Planctomyces sp. SH-PL14: one gene and its partner. The protein of the gene in region 1 binds, or shares a complex with, the protein of each later gene. Links are inferred from orthologs where the notes say so. Each region holds a gene or a part of one and is shown in the gene's direction. Other genes may lie near its edges. The genes, in order: odhB and VT03_RS29655.

Region 1 (11,757 bases):
GGCGGTCGGCCGGGAATTCGGCAACGACAAGGTCTGGACGCCGAGAGCGACGGAGCAGTTGGGCCTCCTCTATCTGCGCGACCGGCGGCGGTGGGACGACGCCCAGGACCAGTTCAAGCAGTTGCAGCAGATGCGGGGCGTCGGGGCGGAAGGGGACCGCTACTTCGTCGAAGGGACGATCGGCCTCGCCGCGCTGCATGCCTACCGCGGACAGACGGCCCTGGCCAAGACCGAGCTGGAAACCGCACAGGACGCTCTGTCGCTGGCCGAGGATCCGATGAACGTCCTGTCGAACAGCTGGCAGCAGCTGCGCCGGGAGGTCGAATTCCAGGTCAATCCCCGTTCGCAGCAAGGTCCTCCCCGCCCCGGGGAAGGACCGCGGCGGCCCCCCAACGAAGGCCAATGAATGTTCCAGGCACCCGTTCCGTCTTCCTCCCGTCGGGCTTTCCTCACCGCCGCTGCAGCGGGTCTGGCGGCGACCGCTCTCGGTCGGAGCGGCTGGACCGCTGAGCCCGCCAGGGCGATCAAGTTCGGGCTCGTCACCTACATGTGGGGAGCGGACTGGGACCTCGGGACGCTGCTCCGGAACTGCGAGCAGACGGGGCTCCAGGCGGTCGAGCTCCGGACGACGCACGCCCACGGAGTGGAGCCGTCCTTGTCCGCCGCCGAGCGGAAGGAGATCCGGAAGCGGCTGGCGGATTCGCCGATCGAGTGTGTCGGCCCCGGCAGCAACGAGCGGTTCGACGATCCGAACCCGGAGGTCGTCAAGAAGGCGATCGACGCCTCGAAGGCGTTTCTCCAGCTCAGCCATGACATCGGCACGAGCGGGGTGAAGGTCAAGCCGGACCGGTTCTATCCGGACGTCCCGCGGGAGAAGACGATCGAGCAGATCGGCCGGTCGCTGAATGAGCTGGGGAAGTTCGCCGCCGACCTGGGGCAGCAGGTCCGGCTGGAAGTCCACGGCCAGTGCGCCGAACTCCCAACCATCGCCGCGATCATGCAGGTGGCCGACCATCCGAGCGTGGCGGTCTGCTGGAACAGCAACATGGACGACCTGAAGGGGGAGGGGCTCGAAGCCAACTTTGCCCTGGTCCGGAAGCGTTTCGGCCATACGGTCCATGTGCGGGAGCTGGACGATCCCAAGTACCCGTTCGCCAAGCTGTTGCGGCTTCTGGTCGACACGAAGTACGCCGGCTGTGTTCTCCTGGAGGCGGCTTCCAAGCCGGCCGACCGGATCGCCGCCCTGAAAGAGCAGCGGAAGCTGTTCGATCACGGGATTGCCAGCCCCGGCGATCTGTAAGCGGCGCTGCGGTGGCCAATTGGGAGGCCGCGGTCATTCGTCAACCGCGTCACGGCGCGGGGACTGGAGAGCCCCTTCTTAGAAGACCGTCACCGGCTGCCGAAGAACGATCGGACCATCGGCTGGAAACCGGGAAGCTCCGGCTCTCCGCGAAACGCCTGATCTTCTGCGAACAAAGCGGGCGAACGATCGCCGCGAAAGACGGTGACGGTGCGGTACCGAGGATCGACGATCCAGACCTGTTTGACTCCTGCGGTCAGGTAGGTCTCGATCTTGGTCGAGACGTCCTCGTGCGTGTCGGAGGCCGAGAGGACTTCCACCGCGACGACGGGTGGACCGTTGAAATAAGAGATATCCGCCGGGCGATCGACGAATTGCCGTCCCTCGAAGTAGGCGACGTCGAGCCCGACGAGGGTTTCGAATTCGGCGACGAGCCGGCAACGGGCTTCACCGCTGGCAACCGTTCCAATCCGAGCGGGATCGGTGTCCAGCCAGTTCAGTAGCTCACGGCTGATTCTGGAGATCGCTTCGGCATGCCGGGCGTTGCGGTGCGTCATGTTCGGATATTCCCGCACTTCTCCGTTGATGAGTTCCCGGTGAATGTCTGGATCGGAGATCCGGTCCAGTTCCACAAACTCATCCGCGGTCATTCGGCCGGCCACGATGCTCGCCGCCATGATCCTCTCCTTCGCAAGGCCTACGCAGTGTCCATCCTACCGGCGCTCGGCGGGCACGGCCAATCCGGGAACTGCAGTCCGCGTGCTGTCCGAGGCTGCCGGTCGGCGGTCCCGCGGAATTCCGAAAACGGGAATTCGGGCGGTTGGAGCGATTCTGTCGATAACTACCGGTAGCAATTCCCGCGGAATCGCGAACCGGCAACGGCTGCCGCTTGTCCCGCTTCCGTCGCGGTCTTTGTCGTTGCCGGACGACCCGTCCTTGATCGGTCCCGGGCTGTCTGCAACAGTGTGATTCGTTCGCAGGATGCGACCAAACGCTTCCGGCGGTCTCCGCCTCGCTCTCGGCTGTGCCTCGTCTCCAGCTCGATTCTGCGACGGAGTTATTCCTCGTGAGTTCACTTCCGTGTGGACACTTCCCGTCGCGCAGCGGGTCATCATATTGGCCGGCTGCCTGGGCATGGCTTATACCCAACTGACCACATCGGCCGCGGCGGTCCAGTTCTGCCGCGCACTGGGAGGGGGCGGCCTGCACGTCGGGCTCCTGGGAGCGATCCCCTCGGCGACGCTGTTCATGCAGTTCCTCGCGGCGCACGCGGCGAACCGTGTGAAATACCGCCGTCCGCTCTGGTTCTGGGCGTGCATCGTCCAGCGGCTCTGCTACCTCCCGGTCGCTTTCGGCCCGTGGATGTTCCCGGAGTCGCCCCGCATGCTCTGGCTGTGGGCGTTCCTGCTCATTTCCGTCTGCGAGCAGAGTCTCCTCAACTTCGGGACGCCGCTGTGGCTCTCGTGGATGGGGGACTATCTCCCGAAGTCGGGGCTGAGTGAATACTGGGGAGTCCGGCACCGCTTCATGCAGTGGAGCGCGGCGCTGTGTCTGCTCGCCTGCACGCTCTTTTTCGCCCAGGACGAGGCCAACATCCTCGTCGGGTTTGCCGTCATGATCGCCGCCAGCTCGCTGCTGGGGGTGACCGACATCCTGATGTTCCGCAAGGTCGACGAGCCTCCGGTGACCCCAGCCCGTGAAGCGGGGGTCTGGAAGTCGCTCGCCGCTCCATTCCGGCACGGCGGGTTCCGTCGCTACATCGGCTTCATGTCGTACTGGAACCTGGCGGCGATGATCGGGGCTCCGTTCATCAGCCTGTTCCTGCTCGACTACATCGGTCTCAAGCTCTACCAGGTCCTGTTCCTGTGGACGACCGCGGCTGTCGGGGGGGCGATCTCCTCCCGCTGGCTTGGCCGGCTGGCGGAGCGGTACGGCAACCGCCCGGTGCTGATCCTGTCGATCCTGGTGAAGCCGATCAACATGCTCACGTTCCTCGCCTGTCCGCACGATCCGGACGCGGCGATGTGGATGCTGGTGCCGCTGTTCATGCTCGATGCCGTGTTGAACGTCTCGATCCTGATCTGCAACAACGGTTTCCTGCTCAAGAATTCGCCGGTCGAGAACCGGACGATGTACATCGCGGCGGGGACGGCGGTTGCGGGTCTCGTCGGCGGGGCGACCTCGGTCGTCTGCGGTCAGATTCTCTCCACGCTGCTGGCGAACCATGTCAGCTATGGGACCCTGCTGCCCACGGGGTTCCACATCCTGTTCTTCACGAGCATGGTGATGCGGATCCTGGCGATTCCGCTCGTTTTCTTCATTCAGGAGCCCAACACGGCCCCGGCGATGACGGTGGCGGTGGACGTCTTCCGGACGACGCGGATCACGATTGTCCGAGCCTGGCCGGTGGGCCAGCGGGCGGATCGGCGGCGTGCGGCAACCCGGCGGATCGTTTCCAACGGCACGCCGGCTCCGGTCAAGGCGCCTTAGCTTTCCAAGACAAGCGAACTGAGCCGTCTCGACGACGGCTCAGTTCTTTCCGTAGGTCTTGTTGAACGGGGCGTCCCGGTCGAGTGTTTCCTTCTCGAGGGAGCCGGGATCGACGGGGTGGATGCTCTCCTTGGGCTCGCCGCGGTAGTGTTCTTCGACCGGCAGGCGGCAGTCGTCGCCGTCGCATTGACTGACGGTCTTCTGCGGCTTGGCTGCGGGAGCGGCCGACGTTTGTTTTTGTTTCTGGGACGCCATTGTGAGTTCCTCCGGATGGGATTGTCTGGGAGAGCCGCAATATCGATGCCCATGCAGTCTCGTCGGCCCGCCCGCCGGCACGGTTGTGCTCGCTCAAGCCCAATGTGCTACGGCAGCTTGGGGTCAAGGGGGCCACGCCCCCTTGCCGCCGGAGGCACTTCTCTGAGGAACCGTGGTAAATCACGGGCGTTCGGTTTGGGGAACCGGCGTTGAGGACTCCCCCATATCACAGCGCCCGCTTTGCAATCCCCGCGTGTTGGTCAGGGGGCATACGACAAGTTGTCCGCGTTTGGACACCCGCTCCTCCAGACATCTCTCGACGAGAGGGCCTCCGGCGGGCAAAGAGGCTTCGCCCCCTTGCATCCCCCACCAGGGGTACCCCCTGGACCCCGGTGCCCCGCCGGGTGGGCCGCAAGAAATCCACAACTTGATATGCGGAACGCCCCCAGCCTTCACGTTCGCTGAACGACGCCAGCCCGCCGCAGCCATCCGTAACTAACTCTCCCGCAAGAATCTCCGCAAAGAGCCTTGATTCACTCCTGCCGATCCAATATCGGTTCCAATGCGGACTTCCCCAACCCACTCGCAATGTCGAGTTTCAGTGACGTCCGCCTTACACTGTTGGCGGCGACTCCTCGCATCCGGCGCTTGGAAGGGGGATGTCTCGCGGTTTAGTCCGGGGGCGTTCCTGCCGATACGAGGATCGACTCGCCCTCCGCCCGTATCCAAGGAATCGAAATGGCCGCCCCCGTTGATGTTCAGGTTCCCAATGTCGGGGAATCTGTCACCCAGGTCTACATCGGGAAATGGTTCGCTCCGGAAGGCCAGTGGGTTGAGGCGGAAACGCCCATCGTGATGGTCGAGAGCGACAAGGCCACCTTCGAAGTCCCCGCCCCCGCCGCCGGATTCGTCCGGAAGATCCTCAAGAAAGAGGGGGACACCGCCGCCAAGTTCGAGACCATCGCCCAGATCGAACCGGCCGCCAAACCGGCCGACGCCGGAAAGCCCGCCGCTCCCAAGGACGCCGGCAGCAACGGCCCGGCCTCCTCTGACAAGATCGTCATGCCGGCCGCCGAACGGGCGCTCCACGAAAAGGGCCTCAAGGCCGACGACGTCAAGGGAACCGGCCCGGGCGGGCGAGTCCTGAAGGAAGACGTCCAGGTCCAGAAGGCGGCCGAACCCAAGGTCTCGGTCCCGGCCCCCTCGAGCCGCCCCGCGGCTCCCGCGCCGCTCACCAGCATGGGCCCCCGCGAAGAGCGCCGCGTCCCGATGTCGCCGATCCGGCAGACGATCGCCCGCCGCCTCGTCGAAGCCCAGCACAACGCCGCCCTCCTGACGACGTTCAACGAAATCGACATGTCGGCCCTCATGGGCCTCCGGAAGAGCTACCAGGACTTCTTCACCAAGAAGTACGGGATCAAGATCGGCTACATGTCCTTCTTCGTGAAGGCGGTCGTCGATGCCCTGAATCAGTTCCCGCAGGTCGGCGCCCAGGTCAGCGAAGACGGCCGTGAGCTCGTCTTCCGCAACTACGTCGACGTCGGCGTGGCGATCGGCGGTGGACGGGGCCTCGTCGTCCCGGTGCTGCGGAACGCCGAGCGGATGAGCTTCGCCGAGATCGAGCTGGCGATCGCCGACTTCGCCAAGCGGGCCCAGGAAAACCGCCTCGGCCGCGAAGAGCTCGAAGGGGGCACCTTCACGATCAGCAACGGCGGTGTCTACGGCTCGCTGCTCTCGACTCCGATCGTCAATCCGCCCCAGAGCGGCGTTCTCGGGATGCACAACATCGTGGAGCGGCCGATCGCCCTGAACGGGCAGGTCGTCATCCGGCCGATGATGTACGTCGCCCTGACCTACGATCACCGCGTGATCGATGGCCGCGAGGCGGTCTCCTTCCTGAAGCGGGTCAAGGACGTCGCCGAAGACCCGACGCGTATCATTCTGGAAGTTTGAGAGAGAAGGACGAGGGACCGGGGACGAGGGTCTAGAGAAGACTTTCGTTCCCTTTGTTCCATAACGTTCCCTCCCTCCTGTCCCTAGACCCTCGTCCCTAGACCTCCCCCCTCGATGTCCCACTTTGATCTGGTCGTGATTGGCGGCGGTCCCGGCGGCTACGTGGCGGCGATCCGCGCCGCCCAGCTTGGCAAGACGGTTGCCATCGTCGAGTCGGAATCGGCTCTCGGCGGGACCTGTCTGCGGGTCGGCTGCATCCCGTCGAAGGCGCTCCTCGAATCGAGCCACCTGTTCGAGCAGGCGAGCCACATCTCCCAGCGGGGCGTGGTCGTCGAGAACGTGAAGCTCGACCTTCCGGCGATGCTGAAGCACAAGGAAGGGGTCGTCCGGCAGCTTGCGACCGGGATCGACGGGCTGATGAAGAAGAACAAGATCACCCGCCTGCTCGGCCACGGCCGGCTGAACGGCGTCGGCAAGGTGGTCGTCGACGGGAAAGACGGCTCCCAGGAAGTGACCTGTGAGACGGTCCTCATCGCCACGGGCAGCGTCCCGGCGATCCTCCCGGGGATCGAGCTCAGCGGCGACCGGATCGGGACGAGCACCGAAGCCCTCGCGTTCCCCGAAGTGCCGAAGCATCTCGTCGTCATCGGCGCGGGCTACATCGGCTTGGAGCTCGGAACGGTCTGGCGGCGGCTCGGCTCCAAGGTGACGGTCCTCGAGTACCTCGACCGGATCCTGCCGGGGATGGACTCGGAGATCGCCAACGAGGCCAAGAAGATTTTCGAAAAGCAGGGGATCGAGTTCCGCCTGGGCTGCAAGGTGACCGGCGCGAAGTTCGACGGCCAGCAGTGTCAGGTGACGATCGACGGTTCCGATCCGGTCGTCTGTGATCGGGTCCTCGTTGCCGTCGGCCGCAAGCCGAATACGCAGAACCTTGGGCTCGACACGGCCGGCGTGCAGGTCGACAAGCGGGGCTTCATCACCGTCGATCCGCACTACCAGACGAGCGTCGCGAAGGTCCTCGCCATTGGTGACGTCATCGGCGGAGCGATGCTGGCCCACAAGGCGGAAGAAGAGGGGATCGCCGCGGTCGAGCACCTCTACACCGGCTACGGCCACGTGAACTACAACGCGATTCCGGGGGTGGTCTACACCGATCCCGAAGTCGCGACGGTGGGCAAGTCCGAGGACGTTCTGAAGGACGAAGGGGTCGCCTACAAGAAGGGGACTTTCCCGTTCATGGCGAACGGCCGGGCCAAGGCGATGGGCTCCGTCGACGGCAAGGTCAAGGTCCTGGCTCATGCCACGACGGATCGCGTGCTGGGCGTCCATATCATTGGCCCGCATGCCGGCGACCTGATTGCCGAATGCGTGGCGGCGATTTCTTTCGGCGCCAGCAGCGAAGACATTTATCGCACCTGCCACGCCCATCCGACTCTCTCCGAGACGGTGAAGGAAGCGGCGATGGCGGTGTCCGGGCGGGCGATTCACTTCTAAGGCATAGCGCCACCCAGCCGGGGTCCAGGGGGCACCCCTGGTGGGGAGTGCAGAGGGGCAACGCCCCTTTGCCCGCCGGAGGCCGTCTCGTCGAGAGATGTCTGAAAGAGCGAGTGTCCAGGCGCGGACACCGTGCCGTATGCCCCCTCACCAACGTGCGGGGATTGCAAAGCCAGCGGTGTGATGTGAGGGACTCCTCAGCGCCGGTCCCACAAAGGGGACATCCGTTGCTGACCGCGGTTCCCCATCGAAAATGCCTCCGGCGGCAAGGGGGGCCGTGTTGTTTCTAGGCCTCCTTGACCCCAGCCTGCCATGGCACGTTGGGTTTGAGCGAGCATAACCGTGCCGGCGAGGACGCGGGAATGACCGGAAGTCACAGGTCTGCTTGATCACCGCTCAAATCACGGTGAGATGAATCCTCTGCTCCTCCTGCTAGTGTTCTAAACACATTTCTTTCAAGCGTTTACGGACAAGAGCCGACCCGCCGATCGCGGGCATTCCGTTTGCGTCTCCCTGTTCCAACGGAGACTCGCGCCGAGTCTCCCTTTGCCAAGGAGAGAACAATGGCACGACCCAAGAAATCCACGAAGGCCGAAGCCGCCGCGCGGAATGAAGACCCGATCACTGGTGCCCCGGGAGCCCATCCTGTGGGAGCGGGAGTCGGAGCGGCTGTGGGCGGGGCTGCAACGGGAGCGGTGGCCGGTGCGGTCGCCGGCCCGGTGGGAGCCGCCGTCGGGGCGGCGATCGGCGGCATCGCCGGGGGCCTCGCGGGGAAGCAGATCGCCGAGGAGGTCGACCCGACCGTCGAAGCGGCCTACTGGGAGCAGGCGTACCGCGACCGTCCCTACTACGACGACGAAGTCGCCTACGACGAGTACGCGCCCGCCTATCGCTACGGGTGGGAGTCGCGAGTGCAGTATCCCGACAGGTCCTGGGAGGAGATCGAGAGCGATCTTCAGCAGAACTGGGACACCCGCCGCGACCATTCGAGCCTCGACTGGGAACGGGCCCAGCGGGCGACGCGCGACGCCTGGGACCGGATTGGCCAGGGCGATGTGGAAGCCCCACCGCGCCGTCCCAAGTAGTCATTGCATCGACGATGAAGTCCACTGACGGCCCCGACCTGCGTCGGGGCTGTTTTTGTTGAGCGGCCGGCTTTCTGGAAGATCGTCCGAGATGTCCAAAAACGCTGTGAGCGGGCCAGTCCGCGGCAACACCGCGTTGTAGGGACGCCGCGTCTTCCGGACATCTCCCGCGGGGGAGGCCGGAACCATTGGCATGACGCATGCATTCCCTATGATGCCTCCGGACGGCGCGGCATCCGGTCGCTGGTCGCAAATTGCGGTCGGGCTGGCGCTTAGTCCCAGAGGCGGCATCGGATGACGTCTGCCGGCGGCTCGGAGCATGTGCCATTTTGGTGCGGTCTCCCTCGCCATCGGCAGTGGCCAACAGCGTGGGAGACAAGGCGAATGATTCAATCCGCCACCGGTGGGGGGATGATTGAGGCGGATGGCCTCAGCAAGTTCTACGGGCCGTTCGCGGCGACGCGGAACGTCACGTTCTCCGTTCCGCGGGGGCAGGTGGCGGCCTTCCTGGGGCCCAACGGCGCCGGCAAGTCGACGACGATGAAGCTCCTGACCGGGTTCCTCGCTCCCAGCGAAGGGAAGGGGCGGATCGGAGGCTTTGACGTCTCGACCGACCGTCTCGACGCCGCCCGGATCCTCGGCTACCTCCCGGAAAACGGCCCGCTCTACCCGGAAATGACTCCGCAGTCGCTCCTACGGTACGTCGGCGGGGTCCGCGGCCTCGATTCCGCCACGCTCGTGCGGCGGATGGAGTTCGTGGCGGAGAAGTGCTCGCTCAAGGACGTCTGGGGCAAGCCGATCCGGAAACTCTCCCGCGGGTACCGGCAGCGGGTCGGGATGGCCCAGGCGCTGCTCCATGATCCCGAAGTCCTGATTCTCGATGAGCCGACGAGCGGTCTCGATCCGAACCAGACTCACGAAGTCCGCGACCTGATCCGCAGCCTCGGGCAGACGAAGACGATTCTGCTTTCGACGCACATCCTGTCCGAGGTCAAGGCGGTCTGCAGCCGCGTCCTCCTGATCAACCAGGGCCGAATCATCCTGGACGGTTCCGTGGCGGACATGGAGGGGTCGGAACACGACCTCGACGTCCGCTTCCGCAAGCTCACGGGGGGCCGGGTCTGACCGGCCGCGGCCACCACGCTGAGTTCTCCGTCCTCCCCCTCTTCCGATTTTCCAATCGCCATGCTTCGTTCCCACGTCACGCTCGCCATCTTCAAGCGGAACGTGTCCAGCTATTTCTCCGGAATGCTGGGCTACCTGTTCATGATCGTGTTCGTGATCGCCGGGTCGTTCGTCGCGTACAACGACCAGTTCTTCACGAACAACCAGTGCGATCTCGACCAGCTCAGCGCGTATTTCCCCTATCTGCTCCTGTTCATCATCCCCGCCATTACGATGAGCGTGTGGGCGGACGAGCGGAAGCAGGGGACGGACGAGTTGCTCTTCACGCTCCCAGCGACCGACTGGGAGGTGATCCTCGGCAAGTACTTCGCCGTCCTGGCGGTGTACACGCTGACCCTGGGCTTCTCGCTGACTCACGTCATCGTGCTGGAGATCCTGGGCTCCCCGGACTGGGGGATGCTCGTCTCGACCTTCTTCGGCTACTGGCTGACAGGGGCCGCGCTCCTGTCGATCGGGATGTTCTCCTCGACTCTCACAAGCAGTGCCACGGTCGCCTTCGTCCTGGGGGCGGCGATGTGCGCCGTCCCGGTCTTCCTCGACCGGATTCCCGGCCTGATCGGCCTGCTCGCGTGGCTCAACATCCGTGAGCCGGTCAGCATTCCGGGCCGCCTCGGCGACTTCACCCTGGGGCTCATTCCGATCGGCGGCGTGGCGTACTTCGTCGGGATCGTAGTGGTCTTTCTGTATCTCAACGCCGTGATGGTCGCCCGCCGGCACTGGGCCGGCTCCCCCGAGAGCAAGCAGCAGGGGCTGCAGTACCTTCTGCGGGCCCTGAGCCTCACCGTCACCGCCGTGACCGCGACCTACGCGATCGCCCTGGTGACCGGGCAGTTCGGGTTCGATATCGATCTGACCGGCGAACGTCTCTATTCGCTCTCCAACGCGACGGAGAAAGTCCTGAAGGCGGTTCCGGCTGAGAAGCCGATCACGCTGACCGCCTACGTCAGCAAGACCGTTCCCGAGTCCTACGTCCCCGTTCGGAAGAAGCTGCTCGGGCTGATGCGGCAGTTCGGCCGGGCCGGCGGCAAGCGGCTGAGCGCCCGCGTGGTCGATGTCGATCCGCTCTCGAAGGAAGCGGAACAGGCCGCCAAGTGGGGAATTACCTCGCGCCGCGTCGTGTCGCAGGCGGGCGGACGGATCTCGCAGGAAGACGTGTTCCTCGGGCTCGTCGCCACGAGCGGGTATGACCAGGTCGTCATTCCCTACTTCGCCCGCGGGACGCCGATCGAGTACGAGATGACCCGCGCGGTCGGCACGGTCTCGAAGCAGGAGCGGATGAAGATCGGCGTCCTGGAGACCGATGCCAAGGTGGCCGGCGGCGGGATGAACATGCAGACGTTCACCCCCGATCCGGAGTGGAAGCTCGTCCAGGAGCTCAAGAAGCAGTATGAGATCGTCAAGGTCAGCCCGAACGAGCCGATCAAGAAGGACGCATTCAATGTCCTGCTCGCGATCATGCCGTCGTCGCTGACCGAGCCGGAGATGAAGAACCTCGTCGACTACATCCAGGCGGGTGGTCCCGCCCTGATCTTCGACGACCCGGCCCCGATCTGGGTCGGTCCGCAGCTCGCGCCGACGCGGCCCAAACCTTCGCCCGGCGGCGGCATGATGGGGTTCCAGGCTCCTCCGGGGGCTCCCAAGGCGTTCGGCGGCAAGGCGACCTCGCTCCTCGACGCCCTCGGCATCGAGTGGCAGATCACGGATGTCCTGTTCGACGAATACAACCCGCATCCGCGGTTCCCGGAGATGCCCAAGCCGTTCCTGTTCATGACGGCCAAGGGGACCGGGAAGCAGGACCCGCCGATCAACGCGGCCGACCCGGTCACAAAGGGGCTCCAGGAAGTCGTCGCGGTCTTCGCTGGAGAAGTCGAGAAGAAGAACGGCTCCAAGTTTGAATTCACGCCGCTCCTCGAGACCCGCCGCAAGACGTCCGGTTACGTTGCCTACGGCGACATCTTCAAGACCGACTTCCTGGGCCGCGAGACCCTCAAC
Region 2 (12,190 bases), 7.2 Mb from region 1 along the record:
TCGAAGAGGGGCCCCTGGCGGCCGAGGGCCGAGACCGGAGCGGGGTGGGCGGCTTTCAGGCGGGCGAGGACGTTGGCGGCGGCGAGTTCGTCGCCGGAGGCTCGCCAGAACTGGGCGGCGGAGAGGGCGAGGTCGGGGCGGTCGGGAAGGCGCTGGCGGCGGGCGAGGTGTCCATCGAGGACACGGGCGGCGCGGTCGAACTCACCCTGGTCGGCGAGGGCGTTGGCGAGGCCAGCGAGGGCGGCTTCGCCGGTGGAGGTCCAGCCGAACCGGCGGACGACTTCGGCGAGGCCGGCGACGCTTCGATCGGTGAGGGCCTGATCGAAGAGCTTGCGGGCTTCGGGATTGAACTGGCGGTCGTAGACGGCGCGGAATTCGGCGGGGGAGCGGGCGAGGAGTTCGTCGATCCGGGCCCGCATTCCTTTGTCGACGCGGTAGTCGGCGAGGAGGAAGTAGTCGTAGGGTTGGTCGAGGAGTTCCTGGAGGGATTCGGCGGCCTTGGCGTATCCGTCGGCTCCGCTGGCGAGGGCGGCTTCGACTTCGAGGAGCAGCGATTGCGCGCGGTAGTCGCGCGGCATTTGCTGGGCGTGGATGACTTCGGGGCTGGCGGCGGGTTCGGCCTGGGGGAAGTTGAACTGGGCCGGCAGAGTGCTGGGGAGGAGCAGGAGGAGGGTCAGCGCGGTGGCTGTTCTCCACCTGTTCAGTCCCTGAAGCCGGCATCCTGTCATGAGAGTCTCCAACGCGATCTCTGGTTGGAAAAACCGGAGGATCTAGCGAAGCGATCGGCGCAGTTTCAAGAATACTGGTTGGTGATGCGGCGGGTCTACGGAGAGTGGCGTGAGGGAAGGAAAGCGTTGTTGAACCGGGTCCAGGGGCACCCTGGTGGGGAGTGCAGAGGGGCAACGCCCCTTTGCCCGCCGGAGGCTTGGCCGTCGGGAGATGTCTGAAGGAGATCGTGTCCAGACGCGGACAACGTGCCGGATGCCCCTCACCAACCTGCGGAGATTGCAAAGCCAGCTGTGTGATGTGAGGGAGTCCTCAACGCTGGTCCCACAAGGGGGACGTCCGTTGTGTCCCACGGTTCCTCATGGAAGTGCCTCCGGCGGCAAGGGGGCGGGGCCCCCTTGACCCCAGGCTGCCGTCGCACGTTGGGTTTGAGCTATGGGAGTCGTGCCGGCACGCAGGTTGTTCGAGCGGCAATGAAAAGACCCCTCGGCGAATGTTCGCCGAGGGGTCGAAGGATTCATCGCGATGAAGCGACCCGCTTACGCCTTCACGCCCGGCATCGCCACCGGAGCGACCGGGAGATCCGTCCAGGCATATTCCGACGGGCCCAGCTTCGTCTCCGACTTGAGCAGGTCCTCCCAGGTGATCCGCTTGCCCGTGTAAGCAGCTTCGCGGCCCAGGATCGTCATCAGCGTGCTGTTGACCATGTACGCGCCATTGTTGATCGGCTCACCCTTCCGGATCGCCGCGAACAACGCGTTGTGCTCCAGCTGATACATATCGCCGCCGAGCTTGTCCGAGCTCCACGGCTTCTCCCCTTCGATCCGGGCCTTGTCGCTCTGGATGTGGCAGAGTCCCTTGGTCCCATAGATCGTGTCGGAGACGTCCGGATAGCACCCGGCCTGCTGACGGCACCGGCCAAACCCGCGAACGCCGTCGTCGTACTCGTATTCGACCGCGAAGTGGTCGTAGATGTGGCCGTACGCGGCATCGGTCCGGGTCTGACGACCCCCGGTCGCCGAGGCGGCAATCGGAGCCTTGTCGCCGACGGCCCAAGCCATCTTGTCGACGCTGTGGATCGCCTGCTCGGAGAGGTGATCCCCCGAGAGCCACGTGAAGTACAGCCAGTTCCGCATCTGCCACTCGACGTCCGACCACCCCTCCTTGCGGCCGTGGTTCCACAGGCCGCCGGTGAAGTAGCTGCACCGCATCGCGACGACATCGCCGATGTCGCCGGCGTGCACCCGCTGCATCGCCTCCCGGATCGCCGGGTGGTACCGCCAGCACAGGCCGGAAACGACGTTGAGCTTCTTCTCCTTCGCCTTCTCGCACGAGGCGAGGACCGACAGCGAGCCGGGGACGTCCACGGCGATCGGCTTTTCGGCGAAGATGTGAATCCCCTTCTCGACCGCGGCCGCGATCTGGGCCGGGCGGAAGTGCGGCGGCGAGGCGAGCAGGACGACGTCGACCCCGCTGTCGATCAGCTTCTGATAGCAGTCGAAGCCGACGAACTTGTGATCGTCCGCGACGTCGACCTTGTCCTTGAGGTCCTTCTGACCGCTCAGGATCGTGACGCACTGGTTGAGGCGGTCGTCGAAGGCGTCGGCCACCGCGACGAGCTTGACGTTCGGGTCGGCCCGCAGAGCCTGGCTGGCGGCGCCGGTCCCCCGGCCTCCGCAGCCGACGAGGCCGACCTTCAGGACATCGCTCCCCGCGGCGTGGACCGCCGAAGCGGCGCCGAACGAGGAAAGCAAGCCGCCGCTGAGCGCCAGTCCCGTGGACGTTTTCATGAACTCCCGGCGGGATCGGTTCTCAGACGGTTTCACTTCGGACATGCGGACTTCTCCACAAAACAAGACGGACAATTTCGGACAACGCGTCGCTTCAACACAACGTCGCTGAGGACCCCACCGCAGCGGGGGCGAGCAAAACCAGTGTAAACGGCGCGAGGCGGGAAGTCACCGGTATCGAATCTTTCCGATGGGTGCGGTCCGCCCGGCGGTGACGCTTGGCAGGCGCGGCGGTGGTGTCGATCATAAGGCCGACGCTCACTGCTGCGACCCGGCCGCGCCTCGCCGGTCGCCCCGCAAGGAAAGGAACTCCCGACCGTGGCTGACATCGACGACAGCGCCGCACCGTTCGACCTCGCTTCGCTGGGACTGACCGTTGCCGAAGTCCACCGCAACCTCTCCCCCTCCGTCCTGTACGAAGAAGCGATCCGCCACGAGCCGGGAACGACCATTTCCGATACCGGGGCCCTGATCGCCTACTCCGGGAAGAAGACCGGCCGGTCTCCGAAGGACAAGCGCGTCGTCCGGCATCCGGAGTCGGAGCGGGATGTCTGGTGGGGACCGGTCAACTTCCCGCTCGATGAGATCACGTTCGCCATCAACCGCGAACGGGCGATCGACTACCTCAACACACGGCCGCGGCTCTATGTCGTCGATGGCTACGCCGGCTGGGATCCCGCGACGCAGATCAAGGTCCGGGTCGTCTGTGCCCGGCCCTACCACGCGTTGTTCATGCACAACATGCTGATCCGGCCGACGGACCAGGAGCTCCGGACGTACGGGCAGCCGGACCTGGTGATCCTGAACGCCGGCCGCTTCCCGGCGAACCGCTTCACGACCGGCATGACCTCGACCACGAGCGTCGACCTGAGCCTGGAGAAGAAGGAGGTCGTGATCCTGGGGACGGAGTACGCCGGCGAGATGAAGAAGGCGGTCTTCACGTACATGAACTACGCGATGCCGCGGTCGGGCATCCTCTCGATGCACTGCTCGGCGACGGCGGACCGCGCAACGGGGGACTCGGCAGTCCTGTTCGGCCTCTCGGGGACCGGCAAGACGACGCTTTCGGCGGATCCGAAGCGGGACCTGATCGGCGACGACGAGCACTGCTGGTCCGATACCGGGGTCTTCAACATCGAGGGGGGCTGCTACGCCAAGGCGGTCTACCTGACCCGTGAGGCGGAGCCGCAGATCTTCGACGCGCTCCGGTTCGGCGCGGTCCTCGAGAACGTGGTCTACGACAAGGCGCACCACCACGTCGATTTCGGGAACACGAGCATCACGGAGAACACCCGCGGGGCGTATCCGATCGAGTTCATCCCGAACGCCAAGGTCCCGTGCATCGCCGGGCATCCGAAGCACCTCATTTTCCTGACGTGCGACGCCTTTGGCGTGCTGCCGCCGGTGGCCCGCCTGACCCCGGAACAGGCGGAGTATCACTTCATCAGCGGATACACGGCCAAGGTGGCGGGGACGGAAGTCGGCGTGAAGGAGCCCGAGGCGGTCTTTTCCCCGTGCTTTGGCGGGCCGTTCCTGGTGTGGCATCCGGGGAAGTACGCCGAGCTGCTCTCGGACAAGATCCGCCGGCACGGTGCGGATGTGTGGCTGGTCAATACGGGATGGTCCGGCGGGCCGTACGGAGTCGGAGCCCGGATGAAGCTCGGCTACACGCGGGCCATCATCGACGCCATCTACAGCGGTGAACTGCGGGACGCTCCGACGAAGGTCGACCCGACATTCGGCATTCACACCGTCCTCAAGTGTCCCGGTGTGCCGGACGCGGTTCTCGATCCTCGGACGACCTGGCCGGACAGTGCCGCCTACGATGCGGCGGCGGCCGATCTCGCCAAGCGGTTCCATGCCAACTTCGCCCGCTTCAAGGACGGAGTGCGGCCGGCGGTGATCGAGGCGGGACCGCGGTAAGACGCCGTGAGAGCCGCGGTTCCGCGAAAGGGGCTCTTCTCTGCGGTCGATTATGCATTCGCGGGAGCCATCCGCTGCTCGATTCGAGTAGCGAATGCTGCTCCCGCGATGGGATTCGGCGGGCCAATACAGACCGATTCCCGATGAAAATACCCAGGCGGCAGATTCCGCAAGGTCGTCCCAGGCTTCCCGTTTCGACATTGATTTCCGCTGGGCGGTCCCCTATGGATTCCACAGTAGAGGTTCCTGCTCGATGGGAATGACGCCGGGTTTTCGCGTGGAAATCCGCCTCTTCTCCCGCATCCGCGTACCACCATGGCCGTCCCCGCCACGATCTCTCCCCAGCTCAGCAGCCAAAGTCTCTCCTACATCGAAAGCCTGTACGCCGACTACACGGCCGGCAAGACCGACGCGGTTCCGGCCGAGTGGCAGGCCTACTTCCATGAGCTGAGCAACGGTCACGCGAACGGGACGACGACGACGACCTGGTCCGACCAGCCGCCGTTCCCGCAGCACAGCATCTTCAACCCTCCCGGGGCCGGGGCCGCGAAGCAGGACTTCCGCGACGAGCAGCGGATGGGAGCCGCCGCCCAGCAGGAGCGGCTGGACGACCTGATCCGCAACTACCGCGTCATGGGCCACATGGCGGCCTCGCTCGACCCGCTCGGGACGGTCCGCCCCGCCCCGCCGGAGCTCGATCCGGCCAACTACGGATTCACGAAAGAAGACGAGAACCGCGAGTTCTCCACCTACACGATGGGTGGTCCGGACGTCCGGACCCTCGGGCACATCGTCCACTGGCTCAAGCAGACGTACTGCCGGTCGATCGGCGTGCAGTACATGCACATCAACAACTCCAAGGTCCGCGACTGGCTCAAGGAGCGGATGGAGTCGACGGGGAACCGGGCCAAGCTCAGCCGGGACGAGCAGAAGCGGATTCTTGAGCGTCTCTGTGACGCGGAGCTCTTCGAGGAGTTCATCTCGGTCAAGTTCCAGGGAGCCAAGAGTTTTTCGCTGGAAGGGGGCGAGGCCCTCATCCCGATGCTCGACATGGCGATCGAGCGGGCCGGTGAAGAAGGGGTCCGCGAGATCGTCATCGGGATGGCCCACCGCGGCCGCCTGAACGTCCTCGCGAACATCATGGGGAAGAACCCGCGGCAGATTTACCGCGAGTTCATGGACCAGGATCCCAAGCTCCACTACGGCCGCGGCGACGTGAAGTACCACATGGGGTACAGCACGAACTACACCGCGAAGAACGGCAACCGGGTCCACCTGTCGCTCTGCTTCAACCCCAGCCACCTCGAATACGTCAACACGGTGGCCCAGGGGCGCATGGCGGCCAAGATGGACCGCTTCAAGGACTTCGACCGCCGCAACGGCTGCGTGTTCCTGATCCACGGGGACGCGGCGTTCATCGGCGAAGGGATCGTGCAGGAGACGCTGAACCTCTCGCAGCTCGAGGGCTACAAGGTCGGCGGGACGATCCACATCATCATCAACAATCAGGTCGGCTTCACGACCGATCCCTCCGACGCCCGCTCGACGGAGTACGCCTCCGACATCGCCAAGATGCTGGAGATCCCGATTTTCCATGTGAACGGCGAAGATCCGGAAGCGGTCGCCCAGGTCGTTCGTCTCGCAATGGACTTCCGCAAGGAGTTCCAGCGGGATGTCGTGATCGACATGTACTGCTACCGTCGTCGCGGTCACAACGAAAACGACGAGCCCGAGTTCACGCAGCCGCTGATGTACAAGAACATCAAGCAGCGGCCGTCGGTGTTCGACGCCTACCTCAAGGGGCTCAAGTACCTGACGAAGGAGGAGTCGGACTCGATCGAGGCGGAGCGGAAGGCGAAGCTGGAAGCGGAGCTCCAGGCCGCGAAGGCAGAGGACTTCAAGCGCGAGTTCCACCACATGGGGGGGATCTGGGCGCACTTCACCGGGGGCCTGGCCTCGAATGCCGACAACCCGGTGACATCGCTCGACCGCCTCAAGGCGATGGATCTGCTGCAGGCGGTGTCACAGGCGCCGTCCGGCTTCACGCCGCATCCGAAGGTCGCCCGCGTTCTCGACGGCCGGCGGAACATGGCGGCCGGCAAGCAGCCCCTCGACTGGGGCGGCGCCGAGATGCTGGCTTACGCCTCGATTGTGGCGGACGGCCACCGGCTCCGCATGACCGGTCAGGACGTCCGCCGCGGCACGTTCAGCCATCGGCATGCGGTTCTGACCGACTACGAGAACGGGACGCCTTACCCGCTGCTGTCGAATATCTCGAAGGACCGCGGCCGGGTGGCGATGTTCAACAGTCCGCTCTCCGAGGCGGGAGTGCTGGGCTTCGAGTATGGCTACAGCCTGGACATGCCCGAGGGCCTGACGGTCTGGGAAGCGCAGTTCGGCGACTTCGCCAACGCGGCCCAGGTGATCATCGATCAGTTCATCTCGAGCGCGGAGGACAAGTGGGACCGCCTGAGCGGTCTCGTGATGCTCCTGCCGCACGGTTATGAGGGACAGGGGCCGGAGCACTCAAGTGCCCGGCTGGAGCGGTTCCTGAGCCTGGCCGCGGACGACAACATGCAGATCGTCCAGCCTTCGACCCCGGCTCAGTTCTTCCACATGCTTCGCCGGCAGGTGAAGCGGAAGTGGAAGAAGCCGCTCGTCGTCATGACGCCGAAGCAACTCCTCCGCTGGCCCGCCTGCATCTCGTCGCTCGACGACATCACGCACGGTTCGTTCCAGTCGGTCATTGGCGATCCGGTGGCGGAGGCCAAGGCCGGAGAGGTGAAGCGGATCCTGCTCTGTTCAGGCCGTGTGTACTACGACCTGGTCGACCAGCGGGCGAAGGCGGAGCGGAGCGACGTGGCGATCATCCGCGTCGAGGAGCTTTATCCGGTTCCTGAGGCGGCGCTGAAGCAGGCGCTCGCTCCTTACAAGGACGGGATTTCGGCGATCTGGGTGCAGGATGAGCCGGAGAACATGGGGGCCTGGCGGTTCCTTCGCGTGATGCTTGGGGAGAAGCTGTTCAAGCGGTTCCCGTTCTATTACGTGTCTCGTTCGCCGTCTCCGAGTCCGGCGGTTGGTTCGGGCCGGATGCACAAGGATGAGCAGGCGGAGATTCTGGGCCGTGCGTTTATGTGATTTGAGTGTTTGATGAACAGGACCCGTCGTTTGCCGTTGTGGTGGACGACGGGTTTTTGTTTGCGCGGGTGAATAAAACCGGGGTCCAGGGGGCTACCCCTGGTGGGGGATGCAAGGGGGCCACGCCCCCTTGCCCGCCGGAGGCCTGGCCGTCGAGAGACGTCTGAAGGAGATCGTGTCCAAACGCGGACAACGTGCCGTATGCCCCCTCACCAACCCGCGGGGAGTGCAAAGCGAGCGGTGAGTCCTCAACGTCGGTTCCACAAAGGGGACGCCCGTTGTTTACCACGGTTCCTCATCGAAAATGCCTCCGGCGGCAAGGGGGCGTGGCCCCCTTGACCCCAGGCTGCCGTCGCACAATGGGTTTGAGCGAACAGCACTTCGCCGGCGAGGACGGTGTTCGCGCGACCTCAGGCTGCTTCCATCCGCCGCTCGAGCTCCGCCGTCAGCGCCTTGTGACAGACCACAAACGCTCCCACTCCGTCCTCATCCGTCACATACGCCTGAATCAGCGCCGTCTCCCACATGTCATCCCCGGCCGCCCCATGCCGCTCCGCCAGCGCCGACCGCACCGACGCCACCGCATCGCCGCCAAAGAAACCGTGCAGCACCGCCACGGTGTCGTCGACGCACTCGACGAGCAGCGTCTCCACCACCCCGCCCAGCACCTCGAGCTTCGCCGCGTCGGCATCGATCGACACCCGGCGGATTCCCCGCTTGATCGACGCCGGAGTGTTCAGCTCCGGAGCGTCCTCCAGGGCATCCGCGGCGAAACGGGAGAAGAGATCCGCCAGCGTCGTCTCGCCGACATAGATCCCCGCAAGTTCAAAGGCGTTTCCGGAAGCGGCAGACATCGTGACCTTGGAGTAGACAAAGGAAACTGCAAAGAACGGAACCGGAACATCCCGGCCGCTCACTTCTGTATGTCGATCTTGGCCCACACCGGCCGCTCGCGGTCCCCCGTGATCCCCAGCCGCTGCAGCGTCGCCGAGACATCGGGCTTCACGAAGTCCCGGAACCGCCCGCCGTTGTTGACGTGCACCGTGATCCGCTTGTCGAAATCGACGAGCTCCGGCGTCAGCCACAGCGTCGACCGCCGGCCGGGATTCGAGACGTAGATCGTCCCCCCCGCCGTGATCTTCCCCGAGACCGTCATCGGCGTGATCTTCGCCCCCGGCGAGTCCCACAGCGGCGGCCGCAGAATGTCGGCCGGGAACGCCGAACAGGTGAGCCAGCCGAACTCGTTATCGGTTACGCGGAGCGTGCTCGCTTCGAACGTCCCCCGGTCTTTCAGCGGAGGGCGGCGGACGGTCTCGAGCCAGTCGAACAGCCGCGGAAGCTCCTCGCGGTAGTTCTCGTAGCCGCGGGCCTTGAAGTCGCAGATCGTCACATCCTGCTTGACCCGCATCCGGTTGAGGTCCCGGGCGTTGTCCTGGCGGACGCCGGGAGACTCCCGCTCTCCGGAGACGACGTACCACGCAATGTCCTGGGCGTTCTCATAGAGGTGCGACGATGACCGGTAGCTGTGCCCGCAGATCGGCACCGCCCCCGCGAACAGGTCCGGGGTCGCGGTCGCCATGTCGAACACCGCGTCGCCGCCGGCGCCGTGTCCGGCGATCGTCACCCGGTCGGAGTCGATCGAGAACCGCTTCCGCGCGTGCAGCAGCGTTTCGATAATCGCCCGGTGGGCCTCGGGCGAGTGGCTGTAGGCGGTCTCGCCGTCGGCGAAGTAATGCGGGGCCAGCACGATGTAGCCGCGGCGGATCGCCCAGCCATCGGGCCCGCCATCGCCGGCACCCGCCCACCAGCGGAGCTCGTCTTCCGGAGTCTTCCCCACGTCGTGCAGGACGACGATCGCCGGGTAGCGATGACGGGGAGAGTATTCGGGCGGAAGGATGGCGGAGTACTTGACCGGAGCGCCGACGTTCATCGGCTCCGTGATCGCGACGTCGTGGACCGTGCGGGGCTGCGTGGAGACCGGCTCGAATGGCAGCGGGAGCTGCGGAACCATCTGGACCAGCTTCTCGACCGTCAGGTTCTCGACTCCCCTCAGCTCTTCGAACAGCTCCTCCTGGCGGGGAGGATTCCGCTCCGCCCGCAGGGCTTCGAGGGCCAGGAACCGCGCGTTCCACAGGCGGACCGCGTCCTGGATCTCGAGACCGGCCGCGGCGTCTCCCAGCACCCAGCCGGAATAGGCGAGGGCCAGCTGCTGCTTGGGAGTCAGGTCGGGATCCCGCTCCGAGCGGACGAACGTCGCCAGCCGCGGCAGCGTCTCGTAGTGCAGCTCGTCCGCGAGCTGCGAGCGGAGCGGCCGGAGCCGGTCCGCCAGCTCCGGCTCGACCTTGGCCTGAAGCTCGTCGAGCCGCATCAGGATCCGGTTGCGGGAGTCGAGAGCGGCGTCGTAGGTGGCCAGGATCTCGTCCGCCTGCCGGACGATCTCGGCGCTGATCCCGTCGCGGGGGAAGACCCGGGCGTATTCGTAAGCCAGGGCATGCTGCCCCGCCGCGATCCGCCGCTGGATCTCGTTGATTCCTTTGAGCGCGAACCCCTCGGCAATCTGCGGCCGGAGAGAATCGGCCCAGTCCTTGAGTGACGGAAAGTCCTGGACGGCGTTCTGCAGCTCGCTGTCCGCCTCCGGATACATCTGGGCCTGAATGAAGAGGAGCACGACCGCTTTGCGGTCCTGTTCGTTCTTGGGGTCGATCCCGAGTTCGAGGACCGATCTGAGGGTCTCGACCGGGAGCGAGCTCGGGAGGACCGCGAACTCCCAGCTGTAGTCGAGCCCTTCGACTTTGACGGCATCCGGCGAGATTTCCGTGATCCCCAGCGAGATCGCGAGGTCCTTGTTCCGGACCGTCAGCGTCACCATCCCATGGCCGGTGTCGTTGAAGGGCCGGACATCGCGGAACCCGCCGATTACCTCCGGCCCGCTCGTTCGCCCGGTCTTCCGCTGCGGAATCTTGATCCGGACCCGACCGGCGAGGTCGTCCACTTCCTTGAGGTCCGCCACCCGTTTCCAGGGGACGAAGTACTGGCGGACCTCGTCGTCGATCATGACGAAGGGGTTGCTGACGGTCGGGCCGGCGTTGTTCTGCTGGGCGGTCCGGTTGTTGAGCCCCGGAACCCGGCTGGCGATCCCCCGGTAGATGAGGCCGTTCTTGAGCCGCACCGTGTCGGCGGACGCGGAACTCCCCGCAAGGAGCGACGCGACGAGCAGGAGCGCCGGGAGGGAGACGCGATCGATCACGGACCGGATACCTCGGGATCGTTCACTCCGGTGTCGACTCGTCGACACCGATTCGGGCAGAGAGCGGAAGAACGGCGGCGGGATCAGGGGAGGTCGGAACGGGGAACGGGGCTGGCAGGAGGATCGATCGAAACCATCGGCCGCGGGGGCGCGGCCGTCCCCGACATGATCGAATCCTCCCGCCGCGAATACCAGAAAAATTCCGGGCAACCGCTTCCGCCGCGACGACCCGTTTCCCTTGCCCAAGGCTCACAGTCGGAACAGCTTTCCCGACGCGTCGCGGATGAGGCCTCTTCACGCGGTATGAAGCGGACGTCAAGAAGAACTTAAGTTTCGCTGTGGCAAGGGCTTCGACCTGGTCGGATTCAGCTCGATTTCAGGCAATCGCGCGGAACCTCGCTCCCCGCGCCGCGATTCAGGTCCAGCTTCGCGAATACGGGCAAGCCGCCAGGTCACGGGCGTCTTTTCATTCTTTTCTATGAAGGCAGGAGCATGCGCACTCGAGTCGGACAACGGGGTTTCACACTCATCGAATTGCTGGTCGTCATCGCCATCATCGCCGTCCTGGTGGCGATTCTCCTCCCGGCCGTGCAGCAGGCGCGGGAAGCGGCCCGTCGCAGCACCTGCAAGAACAACCTCAAGCAGATCGGGCTGGCTCTCCACAACTACGAGTCCGCCTACAAGCGGTTCCCGAGCGGCGGGAAAGGGATGGATGCCGTCGCCAGCACGACGCAGGCTTCGAGCCTGAAGATCGGCTCGGTCGGATACGCGCCGAACTGGGACGGCACCGCCGGCAAGTACGGCGTCGGAGTCGATCCGCACTCGACGCTGACCTCGCTGCTTCCCTACGTCGACCAGGCGCCGGTCTACAACACGATGTCGCTGGCTCTCCCCTACAACTCCACGCTCGGCACCGTCGGGGCCCGGAACAAGGATGCGACCTCGACCAAGGTCGCGGCGTTCCTGTGCCCCAGCAACGGGGTCTATGTCGACGATGCGGCCGGTTTCGGGCAGACCGACTACGCTCCCACGGTCTTTACCGACGTCGAGACGACCGACGGCAGCACGACGCTCGGCCAGAGCCGGCCTCCCGTCCCTGGTTCGTCCACGACGGCGCTTGGCCGGCGTCCAGGCGCTCTCGCTCTCGGGGGAACGGCGATGGGGCTGCTCGTCGACGGTACGAGTAATACCGTGGCGATTGCGGAGTCCGCCGGCCGGGAATGGGCCGTCGCCAACAGCAGCAGCAACTTCGGCTTTGGTGCGGATCCCTACAGCGGGAACACGGTCCTGGGGGTCGTGACCGCCGACACGTGCGGAGGAAACCGCTGTCCGAACCGCTGGGGCGAGCCGGCGAGCGGAATGGGAG

Evidence for each region.
Region 2: odhB (region 1) and VT03_RS29655 share a complex: the UniProt entries of both Bacillus subtilis proteins name them as parts of the 2-oxoglutarate dehydrogenase (OGDH) complex. The link is inferred for Planctomyces sp. SH-PL14 from one-to-one orthologs.

What each region holds. Positions count from the first base shown.
Region 1 is NZ_CP011270.1:502,366-514,122, reverse strand. What follows is about bases 3,961-6,890. They hold odhB (2-oxoglutarate dehydrogenase complex dihydrolipoyllysine-residue succinyltransferase), read left to right. Parts: upstream 3,961-4,783; coding sequence 4,784-5,998; downstream 5,999-6,890. Other genes in these bases: lpdA (dihydrolipoyl dehydrogenase), read left to right, coding at 6,113-6,890; VT03_RS02165 (hypothetical protein), read right to left, coding at 3,961-4,045. In the rest of the region: VT03_RS02185 (serine/threonine-protein kinase), read left to right, coding at 1-406; VT03_RS02180 (sugar phosphate isomerase/epimerase family protein), read left to right, coding at 407-1,300; VT03_RS02175 (Uma2 family endonuclease), read right to left, coding at 1,390-1,977; VT03_RS02170 (MFS transporter), read left to right, coding at 2,435-3,790; more of VT03_RS02165, read right to left, coding at 3,830-3,960; more of lpdA, read left to right, coding at 6,891-7,495; VT03_RS02150 (hypothetical protein), read left to right, coding at 8,059-8,580; VT03_RS02145 (ABC transporter ATP-binding protein), read left to right, coding at 8,965-9,705; VT03_RS02140 (Gldg family protein), read left to right, coding at 9,766-11,757. UniProt on the Bacillus subtilis protein: E2 component of the 2-oxoglutarate dehydrogenase (OGDH) complex which catalyzes the second step in the conversion of 2-oxoglutarate to succinyl-CoA and CO(2).
Region 2 is NZ_CP011270.1:7,700,003-7,712,192, forward strand. The notes cover bases 4,415-7,777. They hold VT03_RS29655 (2-oxoglutarate dehydrogenase E1 component), read left to right. Parts: upstream 4,415-4,754; coding sequence 4,755-7,577; downstream 7,578-7,777. Other genes in these bases: pckA (phosphoenolpyruvate carboxykinase (ATP)), read left to right, coding at 4,415-4,439. In the rest of the region: VT03_RS29640 (PQQ-binding-like beta-propeller repeat protein), read right to left, coding at 1-728; VT03_RS29645 (Gfo/Idh/MocA family protein), read right to left, coding at 1,266-2,561; more of pckA, read left to right, coding at 2,835-4,414; VT03_RS29660 (hypothetical protein), read right to left, coding at 7,988-8,431; VT03_RS29665 (hypothetical protein), read right to left, coding at 8,491-10,824; VT03_RS29670 (DUF1559 domain-containing protein), read left to right, coding at 11,317-12,190. UniProt on the Bacillus subtilis protein: E1 component of the 2-oxoglutarate dehydrogenase (OGDH) complex which catalyzes the decarboxylation of 2-oxoglutarate, the first step in the conversion of 2-oxoglutarate to succinyl-CoA and CO(2).